Regions from separate parts of the Paenibacillus sp. 7516 genome, predicted to be linked through region 3. Evidence: predicted binding sites of a transcription regulator. Region 3 holds the regulator's gene; each other region holds the start of a gene.
What was found. Region 3 encodes Rex, which represses fermentation and respiration genes when NADH is low (regulators of the CRP and FNR family bind a similar motif). Its sites were predicted from a motif close to TTGTGAAATATTTCACAA; they were not measured.
Positions count from the first base shown of each region.

Region 1: the regulator Rex is predicted to act here: its motif matches at 2,109-2,126, upstream of nadA (quinolinate synthase NadA).
Region 2: the regulator Rex is predicted to act here: its motif matches at 4,909-4,926, upstream of CHI14_RS20915 (cytochrome ubiquinol oxidase subunit I).

Region 1 is NZ_NPBI01000046.1:40,201-50,477, reverse strand. It holds gene nadB (L-aspartate oxidase) at 1-1,064, opposite strand, end outside; gene nadA (quinolinate synthase NadA) at 1,100-2,038, opposite strand; gene ftsH (ATP-dependent zinc metalloprotease FtsH) at 2,332-4,377, opposite strand; gene hpt (hypoxanthine phosphoribosyltransferase) at 4,479-5,018, opposite strand; gene tilS (tRNA lysidine(34) synthetase TilS) at 5,071-6,510, opposite strand; gene CHI14_RS28440 (serine/threonine protein kinase) at 6,555-7,502, opposite strand; gene CHI14_RS28435 (vWA domain-containing protein) at 7,486-8,238, opposite strand; gene spoIIE (stage II sporulation protein E) at 8,324-10,277, opposite strand, start outside.
Region 2 is NZ_NPBI01000024.1:285,329-295,605, reverse strand. It holds gene cydC (thiol reductant ABC exporter subunit CydC) at 1-496, opposite strand, end outside; gene cydD (thiol reductant ABC exporter subunit CydD) at 498-2,366, opposite strand; gene cydB (cytochrome d ubiquinol oxidase subunit II) at 2,368-3,423, opposite strand; gene CHI14_RS20915 (cytochrome ubiquinol oxidase subunit I) at 3,368-4,783, opposite strand; gene CHI14_RS20910 (hypothetical protein) at 5,174-6,466, shown strand; gene CHI14_RS20905 (glycosyltransferase) at 6,466-7,356, shown strand; gene CHI14_RS20900 (glycosyltransferase family 4 protein) at 7,358-8,695, shown strand; gene CHI14_RS20895 (class I SAM-dependent methyltransferase) at 8,692-9,378, shown strand; gene CHI14_RS20890 (hypothetical protein) at 9,421-9,657, shown strand; gene CHI14_RS20885 (MFS transporter) at 9,747-10,277, opposite strand, start outside.
Region 3 is NZ_NPBI01000039.1:96,487-106,763, reverse strand. It holds gene CHI14_RS26270 (tetratricopeptide repeat protein) at 1-20, shown strand, start outside; gene dinG (ATP-dependent DNA helicase DinG) at 181-3,051, shown strand; gene CHI14_RS26260 (redox-sensing transcriptional repressor Rex) at 3,241-3,894, shown strand; gene CHI14_RS26255 (amidohydrolase) at 3,881-5,185, shown strand; gene CHI14_RS26250 (hypothetical protein) at 5,230-5,760, shown strand; gene CHI14_RS26245 (hypothetical protein) at 6,061-6,588, shown strand; gene CHI14_RS26240 (AAA family ATPase) at 6,581-8,083, shown strand; gene CHI14_RS26235 (3-hydroxyacyl-CoA dehydrogenase family protein) at 8,217-9,089, shown strand; gene CHI14_RS26230 (acetate/propionate family kinase) at 9,086-10,277, shown strand, end outside.

The DNA of each region.
Region 1 (10,277 bases), on a different contig from region 3:
ACGCCGCCCATCATATAGTGTGCTGCCGGAGCAACCGGAATCCAGTCTGTGGTCATATCCAGTCCGTACCGCATACATGTCTCATATATGGTAGGGAATCGGTGCTTGATTAAATCAGCCGACTCATGAGTAATATCCAGATACACGAATGTACTGTTCGTCATCTCCATCTCACTAACAATCGCTCGTGCAACAATATCGCGCGGAGCGAGTTCAAGCTGTGGATGATAACGTTCCATAAAACGCTCACCTTTGATATTTCGCAGAAACGCTCCTTCGCCCCGTACCGCTTCAGAAACCAAGAAACGAGGAGCGCCTGGATAACATAGGGATGTCGGGTGGAATTGGATGAACTCCATATCCCGAATGACTGCACCTGCACGATATGCCATGGCAACACCGTCAGCTGTGGCAACCTCAGGGTTGGTTGTATAGCGGTACAATTGCCCCGCCCCACCGGAACAGAGCACCGTTGCACGCGCTTTTACAAACACCTTGGTACCGTCTGACTTCTGAACCAATGCCCCTACACATTCTCCATGATCCGTGATCAAGTCAATGACAAAATGCTCATCCCAGACTTCAATACCTGAATGTGCACTGGCCTGAGCTGCAAGAGCCCTCACGATCTCGTATCCAGTCGCATCACCATTTGCATGCAAAATACGGCGGTGACTGTGCGCACCCTCCTGCGTCAACGCCAGCTCGCCGTTCTCCACATCAAACAATGTGCCCAGACGGATTAGTTCCTGTACTCCATCCGGGCCTTCGTTCACCAATGCTTCCACGGCCTCGCGGCGACACAGGCCCGCTCCAGCCACAAGTGTATCCTGCAGATGGTATGCAGGGGAATCATCTTCAGCGATTACCGCAGCGATGCCTCCTTGTGCATAGCGGGTATTGCTCTCCAGTAACGACTTCTTCGTAATCATCAATACCTGATTATGTTTGCTTGCCCTGATGGCTGTATATAATCCGGCAATGCCAGAACCAATAACTAGTACATCCGTCTCCACAATGGGCAGCTGGGACAGATCAAAATCCACTATATATTGCGGTATCATCCTATTCACCTGTCTCGGAGCAAGAGTAGCGCATGCTACTTCACCAGTAACATGCGCTCTAGCGATTCTCTGGCTTTGTCGGCAACGGCCGGTGGTACGTAAATTTCCGGCTTCATCGTTTCCAGGCATTTAACCAGTTTCTTCAGGTTGTTGACCTTCATGTTTGGACACACCAGGAACTTGGTGGCAAAATGAAACTGTTTATCCGGGCTATCCAGTCGCAGCTGGTATCCTGTACCATCTTCCGTCCCCACGATAAATTCCTTGGTAGAAGAATTTTTACAGTATTCAAGAATTGCTGTCGTGCTGCCTACAAAGTCTCCCATCTCTACGACTTCCGGACGACATTCCGGGTGTACGACAAACTCGGCATCTGGATATTTGGCTCTCATCTCGACGACGTCTTTTACAGTCAGCATATCGTGAGTGTTGCAATACCCTTCCCAGATGATCATTTTTTTGTCTGTGTGCTGCTGAACATAATGTCCGAGGTTTTTATCCGGCACCCAGATAATCTCATCAGAATCAACAGATTGAATAACCCTGACTGCATTGGCCGATGTACAACAGATGTCGGTCTCCGCCTTGATCTCAGCCGAGGAATTGATATACGTCACTACTTTTGCATTGGGATGCTGCGCTTTCAGTTTACGCAGGCCCTCAACATTGACCATGTCTGCCATGGGGCATCCTGCACGTTCATCCGGAATGATAACCGTCTTGTTCGGGGCCAAAATCTTAGCGCTTTCACCCATAAAATGAACCCCGCAAAATACAATGACATCCGCATCCGTTTGTGCGGCTTTCTGTGCCAATAGGAAGGAATCCCCACGAAAATCGGCTACTTCCTGTACTTCGTCACGTTGGTAATAATGAGCAAGAATAATAGCGTTACGTTCCTTCTTCAACTCCATCAGCCGCTCTCGCAGCTCCCGGTTCATCTCAGCCTTGCGCTCTAAAGCCAGAGCTTCCACCTGTGATCCTCTCCTTTGACGGACAGCGCCATGCGCCGTTTCCTGTGACTATCTGCGTCGATATTTTCGCTTGAGAAACGAATCACAAGCGGTTTAACACCTAATGTACACAACGTTCACGACTCTGTCAATAAATGAAAATGGCACAGAACAACACCCTAATCAACCGTTTCCTGCGTAGTTCGCGCTCTAGCTCGCAGTTATCATTATCTCTGCAATTTGAACAAAACGCACAAAAAAAGAGAGCCTTTCGGCTCTCTTTGATCTGTTCTCAGAACAGGTTCTGTTAGACATTAAGACGTTGGCTTCGTACCACCATTATCTGGATCATTACTGTTGCCTTTATCCAGATTCGGAGCATCGTTAGGGATATCTCCGGCAGGTGGCTCAGGTGTTTCGTCTTTGCCTTGAATGCGAACACGCACATCACCGATGTTATCGACGATTGGTTCTCCGCCTTCACTTGGCGTACCTTCGTTATCATTATCGCTCTCCGGTTTTGGAGTCAAGGAACCTGTCTCGATCAATTGTTTGATCTGATCCATTTCCAGTGTCTCCACTTCAAGCAACGTTTGAGCGATCAAGTGCATTTCTTTGGAATGTTTTACGAGCAAGTCCTTACATTTCTCGTAACATTCATTGATAAAGCGCTGCATTTCCTGATCGATCTCATAAGCGATGGAATCCGAGTAATTCTGTTCATGGCCGATATCCCGTCCTAGGAATACCTGTCCTTGTGAACTTCCGAATTGCATAGGTCCCAATTTCTCACTCATACCGTACTCCATAACCATGCTGCGTACAATACCTGTCGCTTGCTGGAAGTCACTGTATGCGCCAGTACCGATTTCACCAATGAACAATTCTTCTGCCACACGGCCCCCGAGGAGTCCTGTAACTTTGTCCAAGAGCTCTTGCTTGGTAACCAGCATACGGTCTTCTTTTGGCAACATGATTACATATCCACCCGCACGTCCACGCGGAATGATGGTCACTTTATGTACCATATCGGCATGTTCCAGGAAGTATCCTACAATGGTATGGCCTGCTTCGTGATAAGCAACAATTCGTTTCTCGCGATCACTGATGACACGGCTTTTCTTCTCCGTACCTACGATGACACGGTCGATCGCCTCGTCTACCTCACGCATGGAAATATCTCTTCTGTTACGGCGTGCCGCAAGCAATGCCGCTTCATTCAGGAGATTCTCAAGATCCGCACCAGAGAAGCCTGTTGTACGCTTCGCAATAATGTCCAGTTTCACATCTTTTGTGAGTGGTTTATTACGGGAGTGTACTTTCAGTACCGCTTCACGACCTTTTACATCAGGGCGGTCAACCGTAATTTGACGGTCAAAACGTCCCGGACGCAGCAAGGCAGGGTCCAGAATGTCTGCACGGTTCGTTGCAGCCACGATGATAATACCCTCGTTGGCTCCGAATCCGTCCATTTCAACGAGCAACTGGTTGAGCGTTTGTTCACGTTCATCGTGACCACCGCCAAGGCCAGCTCCACGCTGACGACCTACAGCATCGATCTCGTCAATAAAGATGATACATGGGGCGTTTTTCTTTGCATTTTCGAACAGGTCACGTACACGGGATGCACCGACACCGACAAACATTTCGACGAAGTCAGAACCCGAGATACTGAAGAACGGCACACCCGCTTCACCTGCAACAGCACGAGCAAGCAACGTTTTACCAGTACCCGGAGGCCCCACGAGCAATACGCCCTTAGGAATCCGCGCACCTACAGCTGCGAATTTGCGAGGATCTTTGAGGAAGTCAACGACCTCAACAAGCTCCTGCTTCTCTTCGTCCGCACCTGCGACGTCTTCAAATGTAACCCGCTTCTTCTCTTCGTTATAGAGACGGGCACGGCTTTTACCAAAGTTCATTACTTTACCGCCGCCGCCTTGTGCCTGATTAAACAGGAAGAAGAACAGCAGGAACATAATGATCAAAGGAATAAAGGATGTCAGAAGTGTCAGCCAGATGCTGTCACCTCTCATTGGCTCCTGATTTAACTTGAAATTATTAGCTTCACTTGCCGCTACAAGCTCACTAATCGCTTCATCCGTAGGAGGAATGTACGTTGAGAAATTTTCTGATTTGGCTTCGCTAGGCTTCTCTCTATATTGACCGGTCACAAGAAAAGACTGACCGTCGAATTGAACCGTCAATTCCGAGATGTTGTTCGCCTTAACCGCCGTGCGCAACTGATCATATCTAGGATTATCTGTGGCTTCGCCGCCATTGCTGACGAACTGCACTATGCCCACCACGACTAAAAAAAGAATCAAATAAAAACCAGAATTCCGGATGAACCGATTCATCCCCTACCTCCTCTCGAGACACTTTAATTATTTTAACATAGCCCGACATGGCTTCTCAACAGAAGGCACGAGCAGAACTGGGCTTGGAACTAGCATGCTTATTAACTGCTGTATACTTCCGGTTTCAAAATCCCGATGTAAGGGAGATTTCGGTACTTCTCGGCATAATCCAAACCATATCCAACGATGAATGCATCAGGAATGTCAAAGCCGGTGTAATGAGCTTCAAGCTCCACCTTACGGCCTGAAGGTTTGTCAAAAAGCGTAACCACGCGCACCGATTCGGCACCGCGATTTTGAAGCAGTTCAATCAAATAACTGAGCGTAAGTCCACTATCAATTATATCTTCGACAATGAGAACCTCACGGCCTTCAACCGAGACGTCGAGATCCTTGATGATCTTAACAACGCCTGACGATTTGGTGGATGCTCCATAACTGGATACTGCCATGAAATCCATTTCAACAGGTACCGTTATGTTTTTAACCAAATCAGCCATAAATATAAACGCACCCTTGAGCACACAAATGACCAAAGGATTGCGACCTGCATATTCGGCACTTAGTGTTGCGCCTAATTCCTTGACTTTACTTTGAATTTCTTCTTCACTGATCAATACTTCCTGAATGTCGTTCTGCAACTGTGCGAACCTCCTAAGTTATACTATGAAAGCCTTACCTGAACCATAACCACTACCCCTGAATCGCTGAATTGCCTACAGTCATGTACAGGATGGCGGAAGTATCCTCCTTCACCGGTGCAATATTCGACCGGCGAACACCCGGCAACCAGACAATGTTGCCTGCTCCGTCACAAACCACGGGAATACGCGGACGGACAGAGGGGGGGATTTTTTCATCGATGAAAATATTTTTCACCTTTTTGCTTCCGTTTAATCCCATGACTTTCATGGTATCTCCAGGTAACCGTGAACGCACAACCAGCGGCATGAGCAGTTGATCCGCATCAAATGCGGCCTGATCTGCCGTTTCCGGTACAAGATAGTCCTCGGGACTCATAGGAACGATCCGAAGATATCGGTCAATCTCCCTGAGTGAAAGCTCATAAGTTCCGTTCCATTGCACGAGACGATACTCGAAAGATTGATCCTGTACGTCTGTCCGTAAGCCAAAGGAAACCAGATCATACTCCCGGGTACAAGCGAGTGTCTGTCCTATATCTAGGCTCCAGGTCTTCGCATAAGGCTCTATCACCTTGCGGCGAATGGTTTCGATACGGGTAAAGTCGACAAAATCACTGTCCAAAGGCAGATAATTCAATATTAGTTTAATCAACCTTCGTTGTAAAGCGACATGTAACTTCAAAAAGGAAGGCACCTCAAAGGTTTGCCTTCCGCCGTTCACCTGCACTAGACACCTGTATGCGTCATATGCACCTTGTTCCATGAAATCGTCTTCATCGCCCACAATTTCGGCAAGCCGATTCAAAGACGGCGTGAGCTGTCCATTATATTGCCCCAAATAAGGAAGCACATCCAAGCGAATGGCATTACGCCGATATTTACGCTGGGAATTGCTTGCATCATTAAAGTACAGAAATCCCTGAGTATTACAAGCTTCTACAAGGTCTGTCTTGTTTATACGAAGACATGGACGAATAAGTTCCACATTTTTTTCGCGGCGTTTAAACTTCATTCCGGACAGTCCGGTTAACCCGCTGCCACGCAATAAATGAAGCATAACGGTCTCTGCCTGATCATCCGCATGATGTGCCAGAGCGATGCTTGCTGCACCATATTTGTCAGCTACCTCATGCAGAAATGCATACCGCCTATCGCGTGCTGCTTCCTGTGATCCCTTTCCTGTAAGCTTCATATAGGAAGGAATATCGGCCTTCACCCATTCAAAAGGAATGTTCAGCTGTGCTGCCATTTTCCCGACCATTTCGGCCTCTTCATCGGATTCTGAGCGGAACCCATGATGCACATGAGCACAGACCAGTTTCAGCGGAACATGTCTTGTACTGATCTCATGCATAATATGCAAAAAAGCCACCGAGTCCGGTCCGCCCGATACTGCGACGATGATCCGATCCCCGGGAACCCATAACTGATGCTCTTCCGCTGCCTCCAGCACATGATTCACCAGCTCGTTCCAGCGTAAAGCCTTCATACCTGTTCCTCATTCCTTGCGTTATGTATATGCACCTGTAAAAATTAAAAACGCAGTGCATAGATGAGTACCCCAATAAGTAATATAACGGATACAGCGAATGCATTTTTAAGCCAGCGTGGTGTAGAGCTTGATGAACGCCGGCGAAGAGGTGTAGGCCGGGCCATCATGTCTTTCCAGGCCTTGGCTGCATGTCCGGCATCCCGGAACTGTCCCCGAAGAGCCTGAATCGTCCAGTTACGAAACGGTCGCAGCCTTTCGCTTCGCTCCACCAGAGCCGTGAGCTGACTGACACTCCGCAATTGTGGCAATCCTTCGGCAGCCAGCGACTTGAGTGCTTCCCCCTCCAATACGTGAATCAGTAACAGGGCAAAAGCAAAGACATCATAGGTGCCATCTGCTGTTCGGCTTCCGCCATTCCAGAAGCCCCTGTCATACCATTCGGTAAACTGTTTCACACTTCGTCCAATCGACGTTACTCCACCATAGTCAATGAGCTCCACTTGACCATAATCGGATACCAGTACGTTCTGAGGCTTAAGATCACCAAACACCCATCCCGCCTGATGTAATTGTGCCAGCTTCTGTAAGAGTCTAAGCCCAACCAGCAGTGTCCAGTCCGTCCCTTGACGCCTGATGAAGTGGTGAAGAGCTTCACCCCGAACATAACGCATCACATAAAAGGGAATATCCCGTCCCTGAATGGCATAATCGTCCACATCCTTGAGATAGGAAGGAATACCACTCTGCTTCAGGGCCTCATGATTACGCTGTAGCTGAAACGATTTGAGCACATTGATCTCTGATTGCAGATCGAACGGATCAAATCCCATCTTAAGTGCATAGTGCTTGCCATTCTCACCCCGCTGGACAAGAAAAACGATGCCGTTGGCGCCTTTGCCCAGCAGCTTGCGAATCGTATAACGGCTGCGATTCCATTTCCCCGTAATTACTGTTCCTGGCGGGAAAGAGGCATCAGACAACGTTGTCACCGAGCATCCCTTCTCTTTCAATGCGATAGTTCCCTTCTATTTCCTGCTGTCCCTCCAGTGTACCATATCGGTAAAAATCAATCACCTTCTGAATCGCAGGACCTGTCGGGGTCGCACCCTTCATCTGCAGACGTCCAAACAGCGAACGGACACTACCCAGATCCGATGTCCAGTTGATATCCATCACAGCCTCTTCTCCACTATGGCGACCCGGGAAATGAAATACCGAGAGCTTGCTCTGCCCTACACGTGACTGCAAGCTCAACATCAAATCCCGGATTCCTTCTTCAACCGCAGCGAGCTTAGGCTTCATGCTTGCACTTACATCGATTAACAGGATGACCTGAAGAGGGGCTGTTTCAGCCAGGTTATCTATCACTTCTACCACCTGAGCACGCTGGGCAGGTTCAAGGTCCGTTACGGTTTTGGACACCTTCTCTCCCAAAATTTGTGTTAACTCTCTATTAACCGCCTGCTGAATGGTCTGAACCACCGTTTTCCTTGTCATCATCTGCATCGTATGGGCAAGCTGCCTTGTGCCGACAATCTGGCTGATCCCCCCTCCGGCTTTCGCAATATCCTCAATCTCCCGACTACCCAGTTCACCAATGGTTCCATAATCGATCACACCAACCACATTGACCGTGATTCCCTCTTCACGTGCTTCCGCTGCTGCCAGTACCGGACTTGTACCTACATTAGAACAACCGTCGGTGATCAACAAGATCTGCTTCATCCGAAATCCCTCCGTTTTTCGTTACTCTCCAATTCTATGACTAGCATTGCCAGAATGAAGAGACTTCAAACAGAGAACGATGCAATTAACTTACTGTACGGGGACGCTCCATCCGGTTAATTCCCGGTACTCGTAATGTGGCCCATTCGGGACGGTAGTGCTCTACTTTTCCTACAACGACAGTCATATCATCCAAAATCTCATGCTGCTGATATCGAATCACACTCTCAAGCAGGCAGTCCGCTACCTCCTGCGGATCGTCACTATCAATCTCCTGAATGAGACGTTTCATCCATAGCTCCTTGTTGACGGCATACCCTGGGGCATCATAGATTCCATCTGTCATCATAATCAATATATCGCCCGGTTGAAGCTGTACAGTGACCAGATCCACTTCGATATCTTTAATAATGCCAATGGGCAGGTTGCTGGCCGATACCTGAATAACCTCCTGTCCGCGTTTAATAAAGCTCGGAGTTGAGCCGATTTTCATAAATGTGGTCTCTGCCGTATATTCATCGATTAGAGCCATGTCCACCGTAGCATACATCTCTTCAGGAGAGCGCAGCATCAGCACAGAGTTCACGGACTTGATCGCCAGCTTCTCATCCATGCCCGATTGAAGCAGCTGTTCCAGAATATTTAACGCGGCACTGCTCTCCATGCGCGCACGTTCCCCGTTGCCCATACCATCACTGAGTGCCACCGCAAAGGTACCATTCCCCAGTTCAACCGTGCTGAAGCTGTCCCCGGATAACAAATCTCCCCCTTTGGCAGCCGCAGCTACCCCTGTAGTCACTTCATAGGTTTTGGCTGATCCAAAGGTAACGGTTGCCAGACCCTGACGGGGATCCGTCATCGTCTCATGAAGAACAGCAATATGCTCGTCCAGAACATCCGAGATCAGCGGCGCGATCATCTTCCGGCATTCATCAAATCCCCTCGTATAGGCATGAACTATCTCGATTTCCACATTGCCTGCTTCCAGATTGATAATCTCAATCGAATGAATGGACAGGCCCAGCGACTCCAGCGCATCCCGAATCTGTTCCTCCTGCTGTACCATCTCCTCACTTTCCCGTTGGATTTCTCTGGCCAGGTCCTCCATCACCTGGGATACTCCGGATAATTGCTCGGCAACCAGCTGCCGGCTGTCCACAATCTGACGCTTCCACTGCATATTATGCTGGTAGAGCCCATATTGGGCACGCATAACCTCAAGCACCTCCTCCGGTTTGGCACATACCCTGTTCCACTCCACTGGGATTTGTTTGCCCGACATCTCCGGATTGGCCTCAATGGAACTCATCACATCTGTCATGTATTTATACGTTTGAATAAACTTGGCATCCCAGCACTGTGCACGTTTAAAGCACCCTGCGCACGTTCCCTCTGCTACCGCATTCATGAAATGCTCCATGCCGCCTTCGTTCTGTACCGGTTCCCCCGTACCGGACATCTGATCGAAGCTGCGGGAAAGCTGGCGGAATACCTGCGAGAAGCGGGTCACCCGTTCTGCCGTGATATCCCGAATTCGCTTCGCATATTCATGCTGCGATTTGGTATGATCCTGTGTACCTGGCACATATTTGGATATGGCCGCCATCATGCTTTTAGGTGTAAGCATGAACAGAACAATGGCAGCACACGTCTCCCATAAGGAATTCATCACGTCACCTGGACCGCCCAGATAAATGGATAGAATGGATGAGCCAAGCAGCATCCCCAGTGCAACGCCTGCACGTTTGCCCTCTCTAAGCATACCCGCCAGCATCCCGGCAAAAGCGAGCAAACTCATTTGGTATACGGCGGACATGTCAGCAAGACTCAAAATCAGCCCCGTAATGACCCCGACGGATGCCCCAAGGGGGGCTCCGCCCACCAGCGCGAAGATCAGAATTAAATAACGAGAGAGCATATGCTCCACGGAAAGGGACTGAATGGTCCAGCCCACCGCGCCTGTCATAACGGAGGCCAGCAATATGATCAGGCAGAGGATCTCCTCGCTCTTTAGGTTGAATTTCTTTTTGCGGTACGTA
Region 2 (10,277 bases), on a different contig from region 3:
AAGAGATAACTGCCGCACCGTACAGGATCAGTGCCGTGATGGCTGGGAAAACCGTACGCAGATAAATATCCTGCAGCCGCTCGACATCCTCTGCAAGTGCACCAAGCACATCCCCCGTTTGCATTCGTGAACGCAGGAACAGGGCTTGGGGCTCCAAAATTCGATACAGCTTCACCCGTTGATCGGCAAGCACACGCAGTACGGCATCATGACCAGCCAGACGCTCGACATATCGAAACACCGCACGGAAAATCCCGAACGCACGAACACCCACAATCGGTACATATACCATCAGAATGTTTTCAGGGCGGAGCGCAGACTTGGAGATCAGGAACCCTGAGGTAAAGAGCAGCAGCACGGCACAACATGCAGCACATGTCCCCAGTGCAATAACTCCGGCAAATCTCCAGCGGTACTGTACCACGTAAGGAGAAATCCAGCTGCTCTTCACACTCCCGTTTCGGGCCGTTTCAATCTGCTCATGTTCAGCTTCCATGTTATACCGCCTCCATCTGGGCCCGAATCATCTGGTAATAGACGCCCTGTCTTGCAAGCAACTCTTCATGTGTTCCTGTCTCGGCAACCGTCCCGCCGTCCATCACGATGATGCGATCCATGTGCGCCATCCAGTGCAGGCGATGTGTAGCCAAAAATACCAGTTTGTCCTCAAAACACGGCAGCATCGTCTGTTTCAGCTCATACTCGGTCTCTACATCCAGATGTGCGGTTGGCTCGTCCAGTAGCAGTACCGGCCGTGCACTTAGCAAGGCTCTGGCCAAGGCTACCCGTTGCTCCTGCCCACCGCTGAGCTGTCTACCCCCGGCTCCAATTCGCTCATACAGTCCGTTTGGCAAGGAAGAGACCAGCTGGTTCAATCCTGCTGCATTAGCAGCCTCTGCAACCTCCGCATCCGATGCTTCCGGCATATAAAAGCGGACGTTATCAGCAAGGGTCCCACTGAATATATAGGGATGCTGCGGAATGGCAGCCGTTTGTGTTCTCCAGGATCCCATCATCTCCGGGGACACGGGCTGACCGTTCACCAACACTCGTCCTGATGTGGGCAGTTGAAAACCAGCCAGCACCTCAATCAATGTTGATTTCCCTGCACCACTTGCACCGATGATACCAACCTTGATCATACCGGAAATCTGAAAGGTGACATCCTCCAGCGAGGTGGCCCCGTCCTCTTCATGACGCACTTGGATGTCGGTAAGCGCCAGTCGGCTGCCCTTGTTCCAGAGCAGCTTCGATGAAGCTGAAGACACTTGTCTGGCAGTGCGATCATCATCCAATACAACACGTATGGTCGAGGCATGTTTACGGTCTGAAGAAGACTGCTGTACAGGTCTCATTCCGTCCGTCCCTGCCTGTGTCTGAAGAACAGTAGTGGCATATGCTTCCCGCTGTCTCTGTTCGGCTGCCTTCCCCCGCTCAATCATCTGAACAATTGCCTCTCCGGCTTCCTTGCCATCCAATGTGGCATGATAGTCTGCACCCACCATACGAACAGGAAGAAAATACTCCGGTGCCAAAATAAGTACCGTCAGTGCCGGACCCAGCAGAATCTGCCCCTCCGTTAGCCGCAAGCCGAGACCAACCGCGACCGAGGCAACCGAGAGCATGGTGAAGAAGTCCAGCGCGAAGGAAGACAAAAAGGCCATGCGCAGTGTAGACATCGTCCCTTTTCGGTAGCGCTGGCTGACTCGAACAATCGTATCTGTATGCTTGCCGCTCTGGCCCAGCGTTTTCAGCGTTTCGAGTCCGCGAAGCGTATCCACAAAGTGATTGGCCAGTGCCTTGTATGACTTGAATTGTCCATCAATCTTACGCTGTGCAGCCAGACCGACCAGAATCATGAACACAATTAATATGGGAAGGGTCAATGTCAAAATAACACCGGACATGATATCCAGCTTGAACACATACAAGAGAATAACGATGGGGGTAAATCCCATGCCCAGCATGCGGGGGATAAATAGCTCCAAATACGTCTTGTACTGGGCTGTTCCTTCGCGTGCCAACGTGACCAGATGCCCCGTTCCTTCCGTTTTGGCAAAACGCGGGCCAAGCCTGAACCACTGCTCCACCATTTGCCTGCGCAGGTCTGTTCCCGTTTTCTCTGCATACCGCATGGCCACCAGCTGCAACCAGAAGGAAATGGCATACCGGGCAGCAAAAGCAGCCAGGAACAGCAGCAGCACAGGGTACTGCTCTGCGATGGATGACCCTTCGAACAATGCCGTTATGGCCTCGGCAAGCCATTTGGCCTGCATAATGATTGTCATCGCCTGCAGCAGCACCAGCGCTGAAGCCAGCGCCAGTACAGGCCGGATCCCCGGCAGCTTCAGCAATCCCCGTCCCATGTCAGTACTCCAGGTGATGCTGCTCGTTCAGACGTTTGCGGAAAATGTAATAACTCCAGATCTGATATCCGAGGACAAAAGGCAGCAGCGTGCAGGCTACAATCGTCATCACTTTCAGTGAATACGCACCGGAAGCCGCATTATAGACGGTCAGATCGAACGCTGAGCCGAAGGAACTGACCATGACTCTTGGAAACAGGCCAATGAATACAGAGGCAAACGCGATGGCAATAACGGCTCCGGTCATACCGAAAGCCCAGCCCTCACGCTTATGCCGCACGAAGTAAGCAGCGAGACCCCATGAAACGGCACCAAGGACCACCATGATCCAGAGCGCCCAGCCGCGAACGGCGAACACATCTGTCATGAAGTAGGTCATCACTGCATACACCGCAAGAATGGCGGCCAGCGGCAGCATTAGTTTATTTGCCATATTCAACGCCCGTTCCCTGAGATCGCCAACGGTTCGCAAGGAAGCGAACAGCAGACCATGAACGAGACATAACAAGGTTACACTTAGACCGCCAACAACGGTATACGGGTTGACGATGTCCAGGAATCCCGCTCGCATCTGCATCTCCCCATCAATGGGCAGACCCTTCATGAGCGTTGCAAAGACAACCCCGAACAGAAATGGCAGGAGGCTGCTTGAGACGACAATGATGATATCCCATGTTTTGCGCCAGCGCTGCTGCTTCATCTTGCTCCGGAATTCAAAAGCGACTCCACGGCCGATCAATGCCAGTAATACAACTACAAGCGGCAGGTAAAAACCGCTGAACAAGGTGGCATACCAATGCGGAAAAGCAGCGAACATTGCGCCGCCTGCCGTGATTAGCCAGACCTCGTTTCCATCCCAGAACGGACCGATGGAGTTAATCAGGGTACGACGTTCCCGATCTGATCTGGCAATCAGGCCTGTGGACATTCCCACACCAAAATCGAAGCCTTCCAAAAAGAAAAAACCGACAAACAATACAGCGATCAACAGAAACCAAAGCTCACTTAGTGACAACGGAATACCCCCCATCCATGCCGAACGGATCGGCCGATTCATCGTGTTCCTCCGGCTTATCTACTGTGTGCGGACCTGCCTTGATCTCACGAACGAACAGATAGACCATGACAATGCCCAGAACCGTGTAAGCCGCCGTAAACGCAATGGTAGAGAACAGAATCTGGCCTGCGCTCACGTTAGGCGATACACTGGCTTCGGTCGTCATATATCCGAATACCGTCCAAGGCTGCCGTCCCACCTCCGTCATAATCCAGCCCGACGTATTGGCGATAAAAGGCAGGGATATAGCAAAAACCATCAGGCGCATAAACCATGTTCCAGCTACCTCCAGCTTCTTGCGCATCGCCAAAAATGTACCGTACAGGGCGAGTACAATCATTAAACCACCCGCAGCAATCATGATACGGAAGCTCCAGAACGTCGTCCGTACTGGCGGGATGTAGTTCCCTGGCCCATATGTCTGCTGATACTCGGCATTGAGTTCCTTCATGCCTTGAACACTGCCGGAGAATTTGCTGTAGGATAGATAACTGAGCAATCCTGGAATCTTGATCTCACCGGAGTTCTCCTGTTTGTCCGGATCTATTGATGCGATGACCGTCCACGGCGCAGGATCTTCCGTCGTTGTCCAAGTTCCTTCGCTGGCTGCCATTTTCATCGGCTGCGTCTCCACCAGATATTGCGCCTGGAAGTGCCCGGAGAACGCCACACCGAATGAGGAAACAAGACCAATAATGATGGCAATATTGAACGATTTGCGGAAAATCTCCACATCCTGCTTTTTCATTAATTTGTACGCACTGATGCCGGTTACCACGAAGGCCCCTGTCATTAATGCGCCAAAGATCGTATGCGGGAATTCAACCAGCAGCTGACCATTGGTAAGCAGCGCGAGGAAATCATTCATCTCGGCACGGCCGTTGTTAATCTCGAAACCGACTGGATGCTGCATGAATGAATTGGCTGCCAGAATCCACAATGCAGATAGGAATGTGCCGACAAATACGAGCCAGATACAGGCCAGATGCACCTTTTTGGATAACCGGTCCCACCCAAAAATCCAGAGCCCGATAAATGTAGACTCCATAAAAAACGCCAGCAAGGCTTCAACCGCCAGTGGCGCCCCGAACACATCCCCGACGAAGCGGGAATATTCGGACCAGTTCATGCCGAACTGGAACTCTTGCAGAATACCTGTCACGACCCCGACGGCAAAGTTAATCAGGAACAGCTTGCCCCAGAACTTGGCCATCGTTTTGTAAATCTCCTTGCCTTTGACTACGTACAACGTCTCCATAATGGCTACCAGCAGTACAAGACCGATGGACAGCGGTACAAAAAAGAAATGGAAGATCGTTGTGAGTGCATATTGGATACGCGATAACATAATCGGATCCATACCGTTACCCCTTCTTTCTGTTTACATCGCAGTGATTTGCATTTGGCATGGAAGCTGCACCTTCGCTGTCTGTCTGTCCGCCAAATACGTGATGAACGTATTGTGCCAGATTGCCCATTTTGTACATGTGACAATTATCACAATCTACATCGGAATTGCGAAAAAAATGTGACGATGGTCACACATTAGATAAAATTCAACCTAATATGCTGGCTTATCTGTTTCGTCTATTCAGGGAAGTTGCTCATGTTTGGCACGTAATGCCCATATGCTAGACTCAGACATATCATGCGAAATGCCTTAAGGGCTGTACATATGATGTGGAGTGATGGAATACCTCCGGAAGCGGGGGTGGAACGTTAGAATGCAGTCAAAGTGAGGTGATGACCCATGGATAAGCCCGAATGGATACCGGAGATCAACGGGAAAACAGCGTCAAATGAGGATGACAGCAAATGTCCTCCCCATCGGTACATTCTTTTTCCCCGCAAAGGAGGATGGCCCACTTTTCCTTATCCGGACATTGCAGCTCTGCTCTCAGCCGAGGGAGAGGTCTTATATGTAAGCAGTCAGGAACGTTCCGAAGAGATGCCACCGGCCATTTCAGTAATCAACCTACCAGAAGCTGAGATTCTGCTCCAGCAAAATCACACCGCAGCCGTCATTGCACACCCCTACTGGCTTACAGCAGTTCAATCGATGCATCCGAAGATCAGCATTGTGCTGCTTCCCGAACCAGCAGGCGATGAAGCAAACTCTCCGCTGTGGGAGGGTTGTATATCCAGACTGGTGGGTACTGCCGATCTGATCGGCACGTCTTCGGAAACACGGTACATGAAGCTGGCCTTTCAGGGCGTCCGCGCGGTCTGGCTGGGTGGTGAAGACAAGGCCCCGGCTGGCTCCATACACAAGGATGATCTCGAACTTCCGCTAAGAGATTATGAGCTGCTTTTTCTTCATGCCCTCAGACAAACCGTTACCGAAGCACCGGACACCATCACTCCGCTCCAGTGCAGCATGCGAGCAGACTATTACCGCCAGCTCCGTTCCAAAACGGGGCCGCATGAGACGATCTCCTTTTTGCTGGCAGCCTATGAATATCTGCTGGACGACTCCCGTGCAGCAGCGTCCCTGAAGGAAGCCTTTACACATGCGATCATGAACGGACGAAGTGATTGTGTGCAATCCCACTATCGGTTTCTATCGGCCATTCATGCCAAAGCAGGAGAAGTTGAATCTGCGCTGCAAGTCTACGGAATCAGTGCAGGCAGCAAACAGGAACGGCATCACTATGAACAGCTGTGCCGCTGGCTGGAGGCGGGAGAGAATCAGCTTGTTCAGGTAGAGCTGCTGCGGTTAAACGATGATTACGGAGCTGCGCTGGGGATATTGGACGCGCTTGGAGGAGAAACGGCCCGGCATTGGAAGTTCCGGATTTACCAGGAGACCGGATGTGCGGAGGATGCTCTTGCTCTGATCCATACGATAGATATCCAGGATCGTTCCAGCCGCAGGGATTATCAGGAGTTATCGGGGACTGCCATGGCCTTGCGGGGAGATCGTCACGGGGCAGTACGACAGTTTCTCGAAGCTGCTATGGAGAATGAGGAAGCTCTCGCACGGATTGTGGAGATGGAACTGCTGGATCACGCTGTACAGCAGCTGCTTGGGGAGGTGCCGTGATGCTGGACCCGAAGAAGCGCACGCAGCATAATCGGGGGCTGGGCATGCAGTCTGGCATTCGGACGGAAGTTCCCCCCTCCTCGTCTGAAACATTGGCGGACCATCAGATGGACTCGAAGAGCAATGAGGTGGAAAGCGAGCATTCATCCCCCACACCTTCTTCCATCCGCCGTGTCCGCAAAAGTCAGGGAAACAAACTGACTGCCATGCTGCAGGTCCGTAATGAACGCGGACGATTCCTTGAGGAAGTACTCCATGATCTGAGTGAATTCGTGGATGAGATCGTTATCGTGGATGATGCGAGTACCGATGGAACACCAGACATATGCAGGTCCTATCCAAAAGTGATTCGGCTCGAGATCCTGGAGAAGCCTCTATTTGCAGAGGAATGGCGGCTCCGCAATGCGTTATGGCAAGCGGCTGTAAGTACTTCACCGGACTGGTTGCTGTCCGTCGATGCGGATGAACTGTACAGTACGGAGGCCAAGGAAGCGATACGCGATCTGATCAACCAGGACCATGCAGACTGGGTGGCATTCCGATTCTACGATATGTGGGGCGGACGGACCCACTACCGGGATGACGAACTTTGGGGCCTGCACAGACGGCATACGGCATCACTTGTCCGCTATATGCCGGAGTATCCTTACTTTTACCCACAGCAGAACCATCATGTTCCCCGTCTCCCCTTGTCCTGTTCGGTATTGCCTGGCATTCGCACGGAATTAAAAGTACAGCATCTTGGGTGGGCAGGCAGCCTCGAAGACCGGGTTCGCAAGTATCTGCGTTACAAACGCATTGATCCCAGCGGCGAGTGGGGCAGTCTGGAGCATTACGAATCCATCCTGGACCCGGAACCTCGGCTGGTTCCCTGGAAGGAGGAGTATTGAGATGGGTGTGGTCAGCATTTTGACACACAGCTTCACGGATGGATACAACCGGGAGTTCGGACGGGTGTTCGGAGGGGGGCTTGAACGTTATATTCTGTATCTGTGCAGTGTGATCCGCGAACTGGGGCATCATCCCGAAGTGCATCAGTTGTCTTATTATGAAGCCTTTCAGACACGTACGGAGCAGATTGATGTATTCGGGTACGCCTACGATATGGATGATGTGCCTGAAGCCTTTGCCCGGATGGCAGCTGCAGCTCGCGGCCCGGTCATCTATGCCAGCTGTCTCTGGCAGCCCATCAGCTACAAGCCCGGCAGTCTTGGCATCTGCCACGGCATTAACTGGGATCGTCCCGGATTGCCGCTGGAGACCAAGCAGCAGGTGACTGAGCACATCCAATTGGCACTGGATGGACTGGTACGCATCGTATCGGTGGACTCCCATTTTCAGACCTTTTGCCGGGCGGCATGCACGTTTGATGATCCTCAACAGGTTGTCCTTATTCCCAATGCTGTGGATACCTCCTATTTCACTCCCGCTCCCCCCAGACCGAGGTTCGGACAGGAACAGGAAGCGGAATGGCTGTCTGCATGGAAGGAGGACCTCGCCAGCCAGGAAGAAGCCGGGGTCGTCATCTCCGGATGGAGTGCAAAGGAACCTGTTCTGCTTGATAACGCTGACAATTCCGATCAGGCAAACGTGATCGCTGATTCTGCTATCAGCATTCATAGTACTGCTCTGCCATCAAAGATTGCCCGCCCTCTAAGAATTCTGTATCCGCGCCGAATCAGTATGGAACGGGGCATCATCCCCATGATGCTTGCGGCAGATCGGCTGCTGGGTGCCTATCCTGATCTGGAGATTGAATTTGCCGGAGAACTGGTTGAAGGCAGCACGGTGGGCAGGGTGTTTCGGTATTGGCATCGCACTCATCCGCACCAGGATCGCATCTTGCAGCGTACGTACGACTTCAGGGATATCCGCGAGGCCTACCATCAGGCTGATATTGCCGTGATTCCCACGGTGTTCTCGGAGGGAACCTCCTATGCCTGCCTGGAAGCCATGAGCTGCGGCATTCCGGTCGTTGCCTCCAACGTGGGCGGGTTAAACGATCTCATACAGGACGGTTTCAATGGGCTGCTTGTGCCCCCTGGCGATGAAGCACTAACCGCCGCTCTGGTTCGCTTGCTGGAGGACAGGGCGGAGCGGGAGCGCCTCGGCATATATGCCAGGGAGACAGCCGTGGCCTACGATCTGTCCGGATGGCGGCGTAAGTGGAGTTCGGTATTGGAGACGTTCTTGGCAGATGCAGGATTGAGAGAGGGGATTCGGGGATGATGGACACACCTAATCAGAATGAGGCATTAGTATCCAGATATGTTCGGCGAAACGATCCCAAAACAGATACGCTGGTATTTCCACTGCATCCGGCATGGTGGAGCAGACCTTACGAATATGAATGGGCCCGCCAGTTCGCCCAACAAGACGATGTGGTACTGGATGCAGCCTGCGGCATTTCCCATCCGTTCAAGTTTTGGCTGGCCGAACACTGCCGGGAAGCTCACGCCTGTGATTGGGATGAACGTATCTTGTCGGAGGAAGCAATCCGGCAGGATATTGCTTCCGACTTCGGCGAAGATGCTGCGCGTCATTTACCGGAACATTACTTGACCAGGCTGCAACGTGCTCAGGCGAACCTGGCGCAGCTGCCTTATGCCTCAGGCAAGTTTGACCGTATATTCTGCATTTCGGTTCTGGAGCATCTGGATACAGGCACGATGCTGCGTGCCTTTCGCGAATTCGCCCGGGTCATGAAGCCGGATGGACAATTAATTGCAACCTTTGATGTGCCGGAGATGCGGCCCGATTTACTCGAGACCATCATGGCCGTTACCGGTCTCACCATTGATGGAAAGCTCGTGGTGGAAGAGCCTGATGATGCCATTTGGTCCGACATGTATGGGACGCCAATCCGCTGCTTCCGGGCAGTGATTCGAAAAAGGATAGTCGATCCCCGTTAGCAAGGATGAAACTGTCAAACGCCAGCAATGGGGTTAGCTGTTATGCGGGTGAAAGCCCGGTATGTCAGAGATGGACGAATAACATCTTACAGCGAGATGCAAAGCCTTCGGTTACCGCTGCGTCGGGAGATGTCAGGCGCAGCAGCATGTGCAGCCCCGGCGAACATAGAGTCGCCGGGCGGCCCGCCAAGTCAGGCCATTAATCTGACGGTCAGTGGTTCTCTTTCCGTTGGAGGCTTGCTGGCGTCCACAGCCTGCTTTGCTTGGTGGGAGGTCTAATGAATACTCTACCTTTCCGAATGGTAAAGCCGCCTCCGGCGAACCGGAAGCGGCTTTTAGCGTATTTCTTTTCATAACAGATATAGATGTTAAACGTGTTCCTTGACGACAGCCCCATGTGATTCCCGGATTCCCCATAATACACGCTGCATTACGATGCCTGCCATTCCAATAACCAGCGTAGCAATGCCAATGAATTGAAAGGTAAGGCCGGGCCCCATAATACGAATCAGCGCACCACCTGCCAGCGGGGCAACGACAAGCACAACACTGGACATCGAATTTTGGATGCCGAAGACACGTCCTACATAAGCAGGAGGGGTTTCCTTTTGCAGCAAATAATTCAGAGTCACCATAGAAAGGCCGTTTCCGAGACCAATGCACAGCCCCCAAACGATAATCCATACATCCGGGGTATGGGGAACTACCCAGCCTAGAGCACCAATACCTGCGCCAATAAGGACAAAACCTCCACCGAGCCCCCATCCATAACTGACTCGCGGCAGCCGGTTCAGCAGCAGAATCATGATAACAGCACCTGCACCTGCCGATGAGCCCAGCCACCCGATCAAGGTTTCATTCCCCGGCTTGATGCTTCGAAAAAGGGTTACGAACTGATA
Region 3 (10,277 bases):
TGCAATATGGAATAAGCTGACTGTACTTGGAATTCAAGTGCAGCGCAGCGGCATCAAGACGGTGTTTTCTCCTTTAAGACTATGGAGGGAACACCGCCTTTTTTGTCAGTTAATTTTCAAATGCCCGTTTTTTTGCTATGCTGTAACATAGACTGGAATGGAAGGGACTTGTACATTGCAATGAAATTTGCCGTATTGGATTTCGAAACAACCGGCACGCAGTCCGATGGTGAGATTATACAAGCCGGACTTGCCATCATAGATCATGACTACAGCATAACTCAAATATATAGTTCTTATGTAAACCCTGGTGTGCCTATTCCTCCGTTTATTACGGGATTAACCGGGATTACCGACGAAGATGTGTCGAACGCTCCTTCACTCGAAGAGATGATGATGGAGATGGTTCCGCTGCTAGACGATGTTGTCCTTGTGGGACACAACGTGGCTTTTGATTTTCATTTCCTTCAGAATGCGCTTGACCGATGCGGTTACTTGCCGTTCACCGGTCGTATTCTGGATACCATTGATTTTCTCAAAATATCATTTCCTTCACTTGGTTCTTATCAACTGGGGTATGTATCTTCAGAATTCGGATTCCAGCATGACCGTCCTCATCAGGCAGACAGTGATGCTTTGGCGACGGCCTATGTGCTCCTGAAGTGTTTGGATGAACTGCGTCAACTGCCATTGATTACAATACAGCGTCTCAGCGACCTATTCGCACCTGAGGACAGCGATCTGGGCTGGTTCTTCGACGGCATGCGCAGTGAGAAGGAAGCAGAGCCCATACAGGATCTGGATGGACATACGTATTACCGTCAATTGGCCTTGAATGTGAGTGACTGGACTGAAATCGGTGCTCCACGCGATGAACGCGAAGGTAATCCGCTTGAAGGTGTAAGTTTTGAGCAGTATATGGATCAGGTCCGGGCCAATCTGCAGGATACACTGGATCACTACGAAGAACGCGAGGCACAGACACAGATGTTCAGCAGTGTAAGGCAAGCGCTGGACGAAGAAAAGCATTTGTTAATTGAAGCAGGAACGGGTACGGGGAAATCCCTGGGGTACTTGCTGCCGGCCATATATGAAAGTGTGAAGCAGGAACGAAAAGTAATGGTTAGCACGCATACCATCAACCTGCAGGAACAGCTTCGGGAGCGTGATATCCCGCTGTTGACCAAAGTGGTGCCTTTTCCGTTTAAGGCTGCCGTGTTCAAAGGTCGGGGGCACTACCTGTGTCTGCGGAAGTTTGAGCACAAGATCAACAAACGTGAGTTCGCTACACCGAAAGAAGATTATTTTACAGCGGCTCAGATGATTGTGTGGCTCACCCAGACAGAGACTGGAGATGACGAGGAGCTTAACCTCAGTGCACGCGGTGGGGACTTCTGGGAAACAGTACAGAGCGAATCGGAATCCTGCCTGGGACGTTCTTGTCCGTGGTTCAGGAAGTGCTTCTACCATCGGGCGAAGCATGAAGCAGGATTGTCCGATATCGTCATTACGAATCATTCCAAATTGTTTACGGATGTAAAAGCAGCTCATCAGCTGCTCCCTGCTTACGAGAGTCTCGTCATTGACGAGGCTCATCATCTCGAGGATGTGGCAGGTAAGCACTTGGGTCTTCACATGAAATATTTCACATTGGTTCATACCTTGACCCGTTTGTTTAAGGATAGTCGGAACGGTCAGCTTCCCATGCTGCGAACCCAACTGGCGGGGCATGAAAATTCGGTGCAGTGGGGCTCCGTCATTGACCAGATGTTCCCGCTTGCTGTTGAAGTCAAAGAGATGTGGGATCGTTTGAGCGATGCCTTATTTAACCTGCTGCCTGAACGAAGTGATGCTTCTCCGGGGGAAACGGGTCAATTTTCCCTCAGACTGAAGCCTTCAATGAAACCGGCGAAGTGGCAGGAGCTGCAGGATTACGAAAACCAGATTTATGTCACACTGGGGGACTTGATCCGCAAGGGAGACAAGCTGCTTCTTGAAGTCAAAGAAGACCAGGACGACTATCAATCGGATAGCTTGATCACGGACATTACAGGTCTGCTTAAGGATTTGGCGACGCTCAAAGAAAACCTTCGCTTCTTCATGCGGATGGATGATGCCAAAACGGTATACTGGATGGAGGCAAGCGGCCAATTCCGCAGCAAATCACTGCAGCTGTATGCCGTTCCTGTCGATGTCAGTGCACAGTTGAAGGACATGTTCTTCGATAAAAAGAAAAGCGTTGTCCTTACTTCGGCTACGCTCTCGGTTGATAAGTCATTTCAGTTCATGATTGAACAGCTTGGCTTGCAGGAAGCAGCCGATAATAACCGTTTACTGACGTCCATGCTGCCGTCGCCATTCCGGTATAGGGATCAGGCTTTGCTGGTCATCCCTCGTGATTTCCCAAGTGTAAAAGGCAGTGTGGGGGATGCACACTTTGTCGACATGCTTGTACGATCTCTGGCCGAAACGGCTATTGCGACAAGGGGCCGCATGATGGTGCTCTTTACTTCATACCGAATGCTGCGCCAGGTCTATGACCCATTAAAAGAAGCGTTATCGGGCAACGATATTTCGCTGCTCGGTCAAGGCGTTGATAGTGGCAGTCGTTCGAAGTTAACCCGCAGGTTCCAGGATGCAAAAGCAACCGTTCTGCTGGGCACAAGCAGTTTCTGGGAAGGGGTAGATATCCCTGGAGAGGCGCTAACCTGTCTGGCGATTGTGAGATTGCCCTTCCAGCCACCGAACCATCCGCTCGTGGAGGCGAAGAGTGAACTGCTGCAGGAACAGAAAAAGAATCCGTTTATGAAGCTGTCTGTTCCACAGGCCGTCATCCGTTTCAAGCAGGGATTCGGCAGGCTTGTTCGTACAGCCAAGGATCGGGGCATTGTCATCGTTTACGATACACGGGTGATTGAGTCTTATTACGGAAAGTATTTCCTATATTCATTACCTGGTCCCAAAATGGAACATATGCTGACTGAACAGATGGTTCCCCGAATTAGCGAATGGCTGGAAACACCAGCACAGGATGAATCTACTACAAATTAGGTATGACGTCGTTGCGTAATAAGGGCTTCTCGCTGTAAACTTTATTAAAGTGTGATTTAATTTTAGAAGCACTTTTAACTTTATATTTTATAAGGCATCTTGCATAATTTCATTCGGAGACGAAAACAGTTATGCGGGATGCTACATTTTTATTTATCTATCGTGGCCTTGGTAAGGGGGAGCAATGTAATGAAATCAGATAAAATTTCGGAAGCTGTGGTACGCAGATTGCCTGTTTACTTACGTTATTTGAGTGAACTGCATCAACGTGAGGTAGGCACGGTCTCATCACAGGAACTGGGACTACGCCTGGATCTTAATCCTGCACAGATTCGCAAAGACCTTGCATACTTTGGGGACTTCGGTCGCAAAGGCATTGGATACGACGTATCGTATCTCATTGAGAAGATCCGTCATATCTTGAAAATTGATCAGCAAATCAATGTTGCTCTGGTCGGGGCTGGTAATTTGGGACATGCATTGTCCAATTACAATGCCTATCTGAAAGACAACATGAAAATTGTTGCTGTTTTCGATGCATACGGCCCTAAGATCGGCAGTCAGATTAACAGCCTGAAAGTACAGCCCATGAATGAACTAACGGATTCGGTCAAAAAAGATAATATTCGTATTGGTATCATTACCGTTCCGGATACCGAAGCTCAGAACGTAGCCGATCAGCTCGTAGAATCCGGCATTGAAGCGATTCTGAACTTTGCACCAACCATCTTGAAAACACCACCGCACGTCCGTATTCATCATGCTGATTTTACAACGGATCTGCTTAGCCTGGCTTATTATCTGGAGAACGGAAAGGACGACGAGGAAGATGACGACAAATAGATGGGTAATTCATAACGGCAAATTTGCTGTAAACCTTGGAACGGAATGGACCGTGGTTCAAGGGTATATGGTCGTTGAAGACGATAAGATTGTGCATATTGGTGAGACACTGCCGGATGGAGATGAGAGCCTGCCAAAGGTTGATGGCAAAGGACTGGTCTTTTTGCCGGGTCTGATCAATACGCATGGTCACGCAGCCATGTCGCTTCTGAGGGGTCACGGGGACGATCTGGCCCTGCAAGTATGGCTTCAGGAGAAAATGTGGCCTATGGAGGCGAAAATGACGTCTGAGGACGTGTATTGGGGCACATCCCTTTCTGTTTTAGAAATGCTGAAAGGCGGAACAACGGCATTCCTGGATATGTATGATCATATGGATCAGGTGGCAAAAGTGGTTGAACAATCCGGTATTCGTGCCGCATTGGCACGTGGTGTCATTGGTCTCTGTTCTGAAGAAGAGCAAATGCGCAAATTGCAAGAATCGGCTGCGTTTGCACGCGAGTGGAACGGACAGGCTGGTGGTCGAATTACGACGATCATCTCACCGCATGCGCCGTATACTTGTCCTCCGGATTACATAGAGAAGCTGGTACAGGTTGCACATGATCTGGATCTGCCGCTGCACACCCATATGTCGGAAACCCTACGCGAAGTCGAACAGAATGTAACGGATTATGGTTTGCGTCCTGTGGAACATTTGGAAAAGCTCGGTTTCTTCTCTCGTCCTTCTCTCGTAGCTCACGCTGTGCATTTGAATGATGAGGAGATTGAAATTCTGGCACGCCATGATGTAGCGGTCTCTCACAATCCAGGAAGCAACCTGAAGCTTGCTTCGGGTGTGGCGCGAGTTCCGGATTTGCTGAAAGCTGGAGTAACCGTATCTCTGGGAACAGATGGACCTGCAAGCAACAACAACCTGGATATGTTTGAAGAGATGAGACTGGCTGCTTTGATTCATAAGGGAGTATCCGGTGATCCAACTGCGGTTCCAGCGGGAGAAGCGCTGCTTCTTGGAACGGGGTATGGTGCCAAATCCATCTTCCTGAACAATACGGGAGCACTTCAAGTAGGCATGAAGGCTGATTTCATAGCGCTAAATATTGAACAAGCACACTTCTATCCGCACACGGATCTGATCTCTCATACCATTTACTCGGCTTCAGCTAAGGATGTGGAGCATGTATGGGTTGACGGCAAACAGCTGGTGAAACATGGTGAATGTCTTACTATGGATGAAGAGCGCATTCTGCGCGAGTCTCAACTTGCATTTGACGGACTGCTCGCCCGTTAATTTCAGAATAGCAGCAGCGTCATAGGGGAAAGGAAGTTCGGCTTTTGAAAAGAAAAAAGAAATGGATCTGGATCTCGCTGCTCATCCTGGTTTTGATTTTGTTTGGATTACAGCGCTTTTATGTCTATATAACCCAGGACCAGCGCAACGAAGAAGCGCTAGCTATTCAAGCGGCACAGGAGCAGCTCGGGATAACTTCTTATGAGGATCTCCGAAAATACGTCTGGGGTCAAAAGGAAGGCGAAGATAACATTTACTGGACGATGATGGCCAAAAATAAAGATAATCAGGACATCGCCGTCTGGGTTAAGTTTGATGCAACCAATAAACCGGTCAAAGGAAGCAACGCTGTGCACAGTGAATTGCTGCAGAACGGGTTATCGGAAGCACAAGTTCGCAATCGATTCAGCTCTGAAGTACCGGGCGGAGAGATCAAACGAATTATGCCTGGAGTCGTCAATGGCGTCTATGTATGGCAAGTTTATTACAAGGATGATACGCACAACTATTATCGATTCTATCGCTTCAGCAATGGAGAACAGGTTGATTTGGTCTATACAATTCCAAACAGTTAAACATATATTCAGAGATTTTTTTAGGTATAATCTTCAAAAAACCGGCAGACGGAACCCCGCCTGATCCGGTTTTTTGGCGTTTCTCGAAAATTATTCTGGATTTGAATAGTTAAAATTAATAATTTATTCATATTTTCGCCTTCGAAATTGTATATACGATGTGATATACTCAAATATGTATTCAAGGTTACATCAAACAGAAATAAAACCTGTTGGGCACATCACAGGTCATTCGTACACAATTCATATTATGCCTATAAGCTATAGGGATGGGCCAAAAATTTGGGAGGGGAAACTCACTTGAAGCTAAAAGTATTGCCTATTGCTTTAACTGCCGTCATTTCAGCCGTTGTGTTGTTTGGAGGTTGGTTTGTGTATCGTCAGGTGGCCATGCAGAATCCGATTGAAAAAATGGTAACCCAGTATGAAGGGGTTAATGATGTTCAGTTAACTATTAACCGCAATGATGTACAATTGAAACTTGATTTGCAGCCAAATGTTGATTTGGGCAGATTGGTTCAATATATTCAGAAAGAAGGACAGACCCTGATCGGCTCGCGCTCATTGAAACTTGATGTCGTTGATCATTCGAACGAAGCCCTGGAGAACTGGTGGGGCGATGCGATGTTTACCGTTGCTCAGGCGATGGAGAACAAGCAGTACACCGAAATAACACCAACATTATCCAAGATGGCGACCAATGGTATTCAAGTGAATACAGCCATGGATGACAATAACGTATATGTAAGTCTTAGAGACGGAGATGCCAGCAAGTTTATTATTCTGCCGCGTGTACCCGGCCAGATAGGAGTGTGGCCTAATGCCTAAATGGACGAAGGAAGTTGCCATTGGTTTTGTCCCCGTGTTGATTATCTTTCTTGCTTTTATCGGTGTGAATATCTTTCCGATTCTGATCGCAGCAGCGGTTGTGGGCGGACTGCTGCTTATGATGCAGATGCGTGGTGGCATTACGGTTGGAGCGGGTCAGGAACGTAAGCGCAAGAAAAAAGGACCTACCAAACTGACGTTTGAGGAAATTGGCGGCCAGGATAGTGCCAAGCAGGAGCTGCGGGAAGCTCTTGATTTTCTCATCAAACATGAAGAAATTCAGAAGTTCGGGATTCGCCCATTGAAGGGGATCCTGCTTACGGGCCCTCCGGGAACAGGGAAAACCCTGATGGCCAAAGCGGCTGCACATTATACCGATTCCGTATTCGTTGCCGCTTCAGGCAGTGAGTTTGTAGAAATGTACGTCGGCGTAGGTGCAGGAAGAATCCGTGATTTGTTTCGTGATGCCAGAACACGTGCAGCCAAAGAAAACAAAGAGAACGCTATTATCTTTATCGATGAGATTGATGTTATTGGTGGTAAACGTGAAGGCGGGCAGCAGCGTGAGTATGACCAGACACTCAATCAGCTGTTGACGGAAATGGACGGAATTTATACTTCCGATACACCGCGTATTCTCGTTATTGCAGCAACAAATCGTAAGGAAATGCTGGACAGCGCCTTAACTCGTCCGGGACGCTTTGACCGTCATATCCAGGTGGACCTGCCTGACAAGAAAGGCAGAAAACATATTTTAGAGCTCCATGCAGTAAATAAACCCTTGATGGAGGGTGTAAGCCTGGAGAAAACAGCAGAGGAATCCTACGGCTTCTCAGGAGCACAGCTGGAAAGTGTCATGAATGAAGCAGCAATCTACGCCATGAGAGATGGACTGCTCAACATTGAACAGCGCCACTTGTCTCTGGCGATTGATAAAGTCATGATGGGTGAGAAGACAGATCGTGAATCCAGTGTTGAAGAGAAGAAACGTGTAGCCATTCACGAATTGGGACATGCCATCATGGCAGAGCTCGTACGTCCTGGCAGTGTAAGCCAGGTTGCTCTTAGCCCGCGTGGACAAGCACTCGGTTATGTACGTCACAATCCGCAGCAGGAGCAATTCCTATACACCAAGCGTTTTCTGGAAGAACAGATCATGATTGCACTTGGCGGTGCAGCAGCTGAAGAAATGTACTATGGTGGTCGCAGTACCGGTTCACGCAATGACTTTGAACAGGCGACCAATGTTGTACAGACCATGATGGCTTCGGGTCTGACCTCGCTTGGTATTGTAAACATGGACATGGTTACAACAGAAGAGCTCATGCGCGAAAATAAAATGATTCTGCAGGATCTGATGGATCAGACCAAACGTCTGCTCGAAGAACAACGGACAATATTCGACAATTCATTGGATACGCTGATGAGAGAAGAAGTTTTGTCTGGGGAGCAATTTCGTTGTCAATTTCGTGACAGCGCCCTTTTACCGGCATAATTTATTTATGCCGGTTATTTTTTTTTACTTTTCACTCGTGCTAAGATATTATTATATGTTGGGTCGAAATTTGTAATTTTCGGCGAACAGGGTACAATAGAGAAATAGAGAACCGAAAGGATGGAGCAGAACCATGTTTTTTAAAAAAATAGGAGTTGTCGGCGGCGGCACCATGGGACAAGGCATTTCCCAAATGCTTGCAGCCAAAGGACTTGATGTGCTTCTGGTGGAGCACACGGCGGAGAAGCTTAACCATGCATATGACATGATTGAAACAAACCTCGATAAGCAATTAGAGAAATGGGCTATTACCAAAGCCGAGAAAAAATTGATTTTATCCCGTATTACCAAAGTAGCTCATCTGGCAGAACTGGGATCATGCGATATGGTTATCGAAACGATCTCGGAAGACCTGGAAGCCAAAAAGGCGGTATTTAGCCAATTGGATCAAGTTTGCCCAAGCAATGTTATTCTTGCAAGTAACACATCCACGCTGAGTTTGACCGAGCTTGCAAGCTCGACCAAATACCCAGAGCGTGTTATTGGTATGCACTTTATTCACCCGGTTTCCCGGGTTGACCTTGTAGAAATTATTCGTGGTTTGAAAACATCCGATTCCACTTTCGATGAAACAAGAAGATTTGTGGAAGAGGTTGTAGACAAAAAAGGTGTAATGATCTACGAATCACCGGGATTCGTTACGTCCAGACTGATCTGCCTATTGATCAATGAAGCTCTTCATGTTCTTCAAGAAGGCGTGGCTTCTGCTGAGGATATCGACGATGCAATGCGTATCGGATACAACTTCCAGCATGGCCCGCTTGAAATGGCTGATCGTTTTGGATTGGATTCCGTTGAAGCTGCGCTGGAAAGAATGTTCCGTGAATTCGGAGAGCTCAAATATCGTCCTTCTACCGTATTGAAGAAAATGGTACGTGCAGGACATCTCGGAGTTAAGACGGGCGAAGGATTCTTCAAGTACGACAAGGATGGTGACCGGCTGTGAAAATACTCGTAATCAACGCGGGGAGCTCCTCGCTTAAATATCAATTGTATGACATGACGGATGAGTCCGTACTCGCTAAAGGCCTGGTTGAACGGATCGGGATGGATTCCTCCATTCTTACGCACAAACCGACTGGCCGTGAGGATGTTACAGAAGTCAGTGAAATTTTGGAGCATACAACGGCAATTCGTAAAGTTATCGATATTTTGACAGATAAAGAAAACGGCGTGCTCGGTTCAGTCGATGAGATTCAGGCTGTTGGACACCGTGTCGTTCACGGCGGGGAAGCTTTTAAGGAATCCGCACTGGTTGACGATGCAGCGAAGGCTGAAATTCGCCGCTTGTTCGATTTGGCACCACTTCACAACCCAGCAGCAATGATGGGTATTCGTGCGGCTGAACTCAATATGCCAGGTGTACCTCAGGTCATGGTATTTGATACAGCATTCCATCAGACGATGCCTGAGAAAGCATATCTCTACGCGATTCCGCGTGTACTGTACAAAAAATACAAAGTGCGTCGTTACGGTGCCCATGGTACTTCCCATGACTACGTAAGCAAGACCGCAGCTGAGTATGTAGGCCGTCCAGTAGAAGATCTCAAAATCATCACTTGCCATGTCGGTAACGGTGGTAGCGTAACGGCAGTAAAAGGTGGCGTATCCGTAGATACATCCATGGGTATGACTCCACTCGAAGGTCTGATGATGGGAACGCGCAGTGGTGACCTTGACCCGGCCATCGTGCCTTACGTAATGAACAAGGAAGAACTGAGCGTGAGCGAAGTGAACTCCATGTTGAACAAACATAGCGGACTCCTTGCCATCTCGGGCATCAGCAGTGACATGCGTGAGATTACGGAAGGAATGGAGAACGGTGATGCGAACTCCACCCTTGCATTCGAAATGTACGAATATCGTTTGCGTAAATACATCGGTTCGTATGCAGCAGCAATGAACGGTGTGGACGTGATTGTATTTACAGCAGGTGTGGGCGAGAACTCCGTCGTTCTTCGTCAAAAAGTATGCGAACAGCTTACTTACCTGGGTGTGGAAGTGGATGAAGCCCTCAATGCCATCCGTTCCGGCGAACCACGCCGAATCACAACAGCAAACTCCAAGGTGGAGGTTCTCGTTGTACCTACCAATGAAGAATTGGTGATTGCACGTGATACACACCGAATCGTAT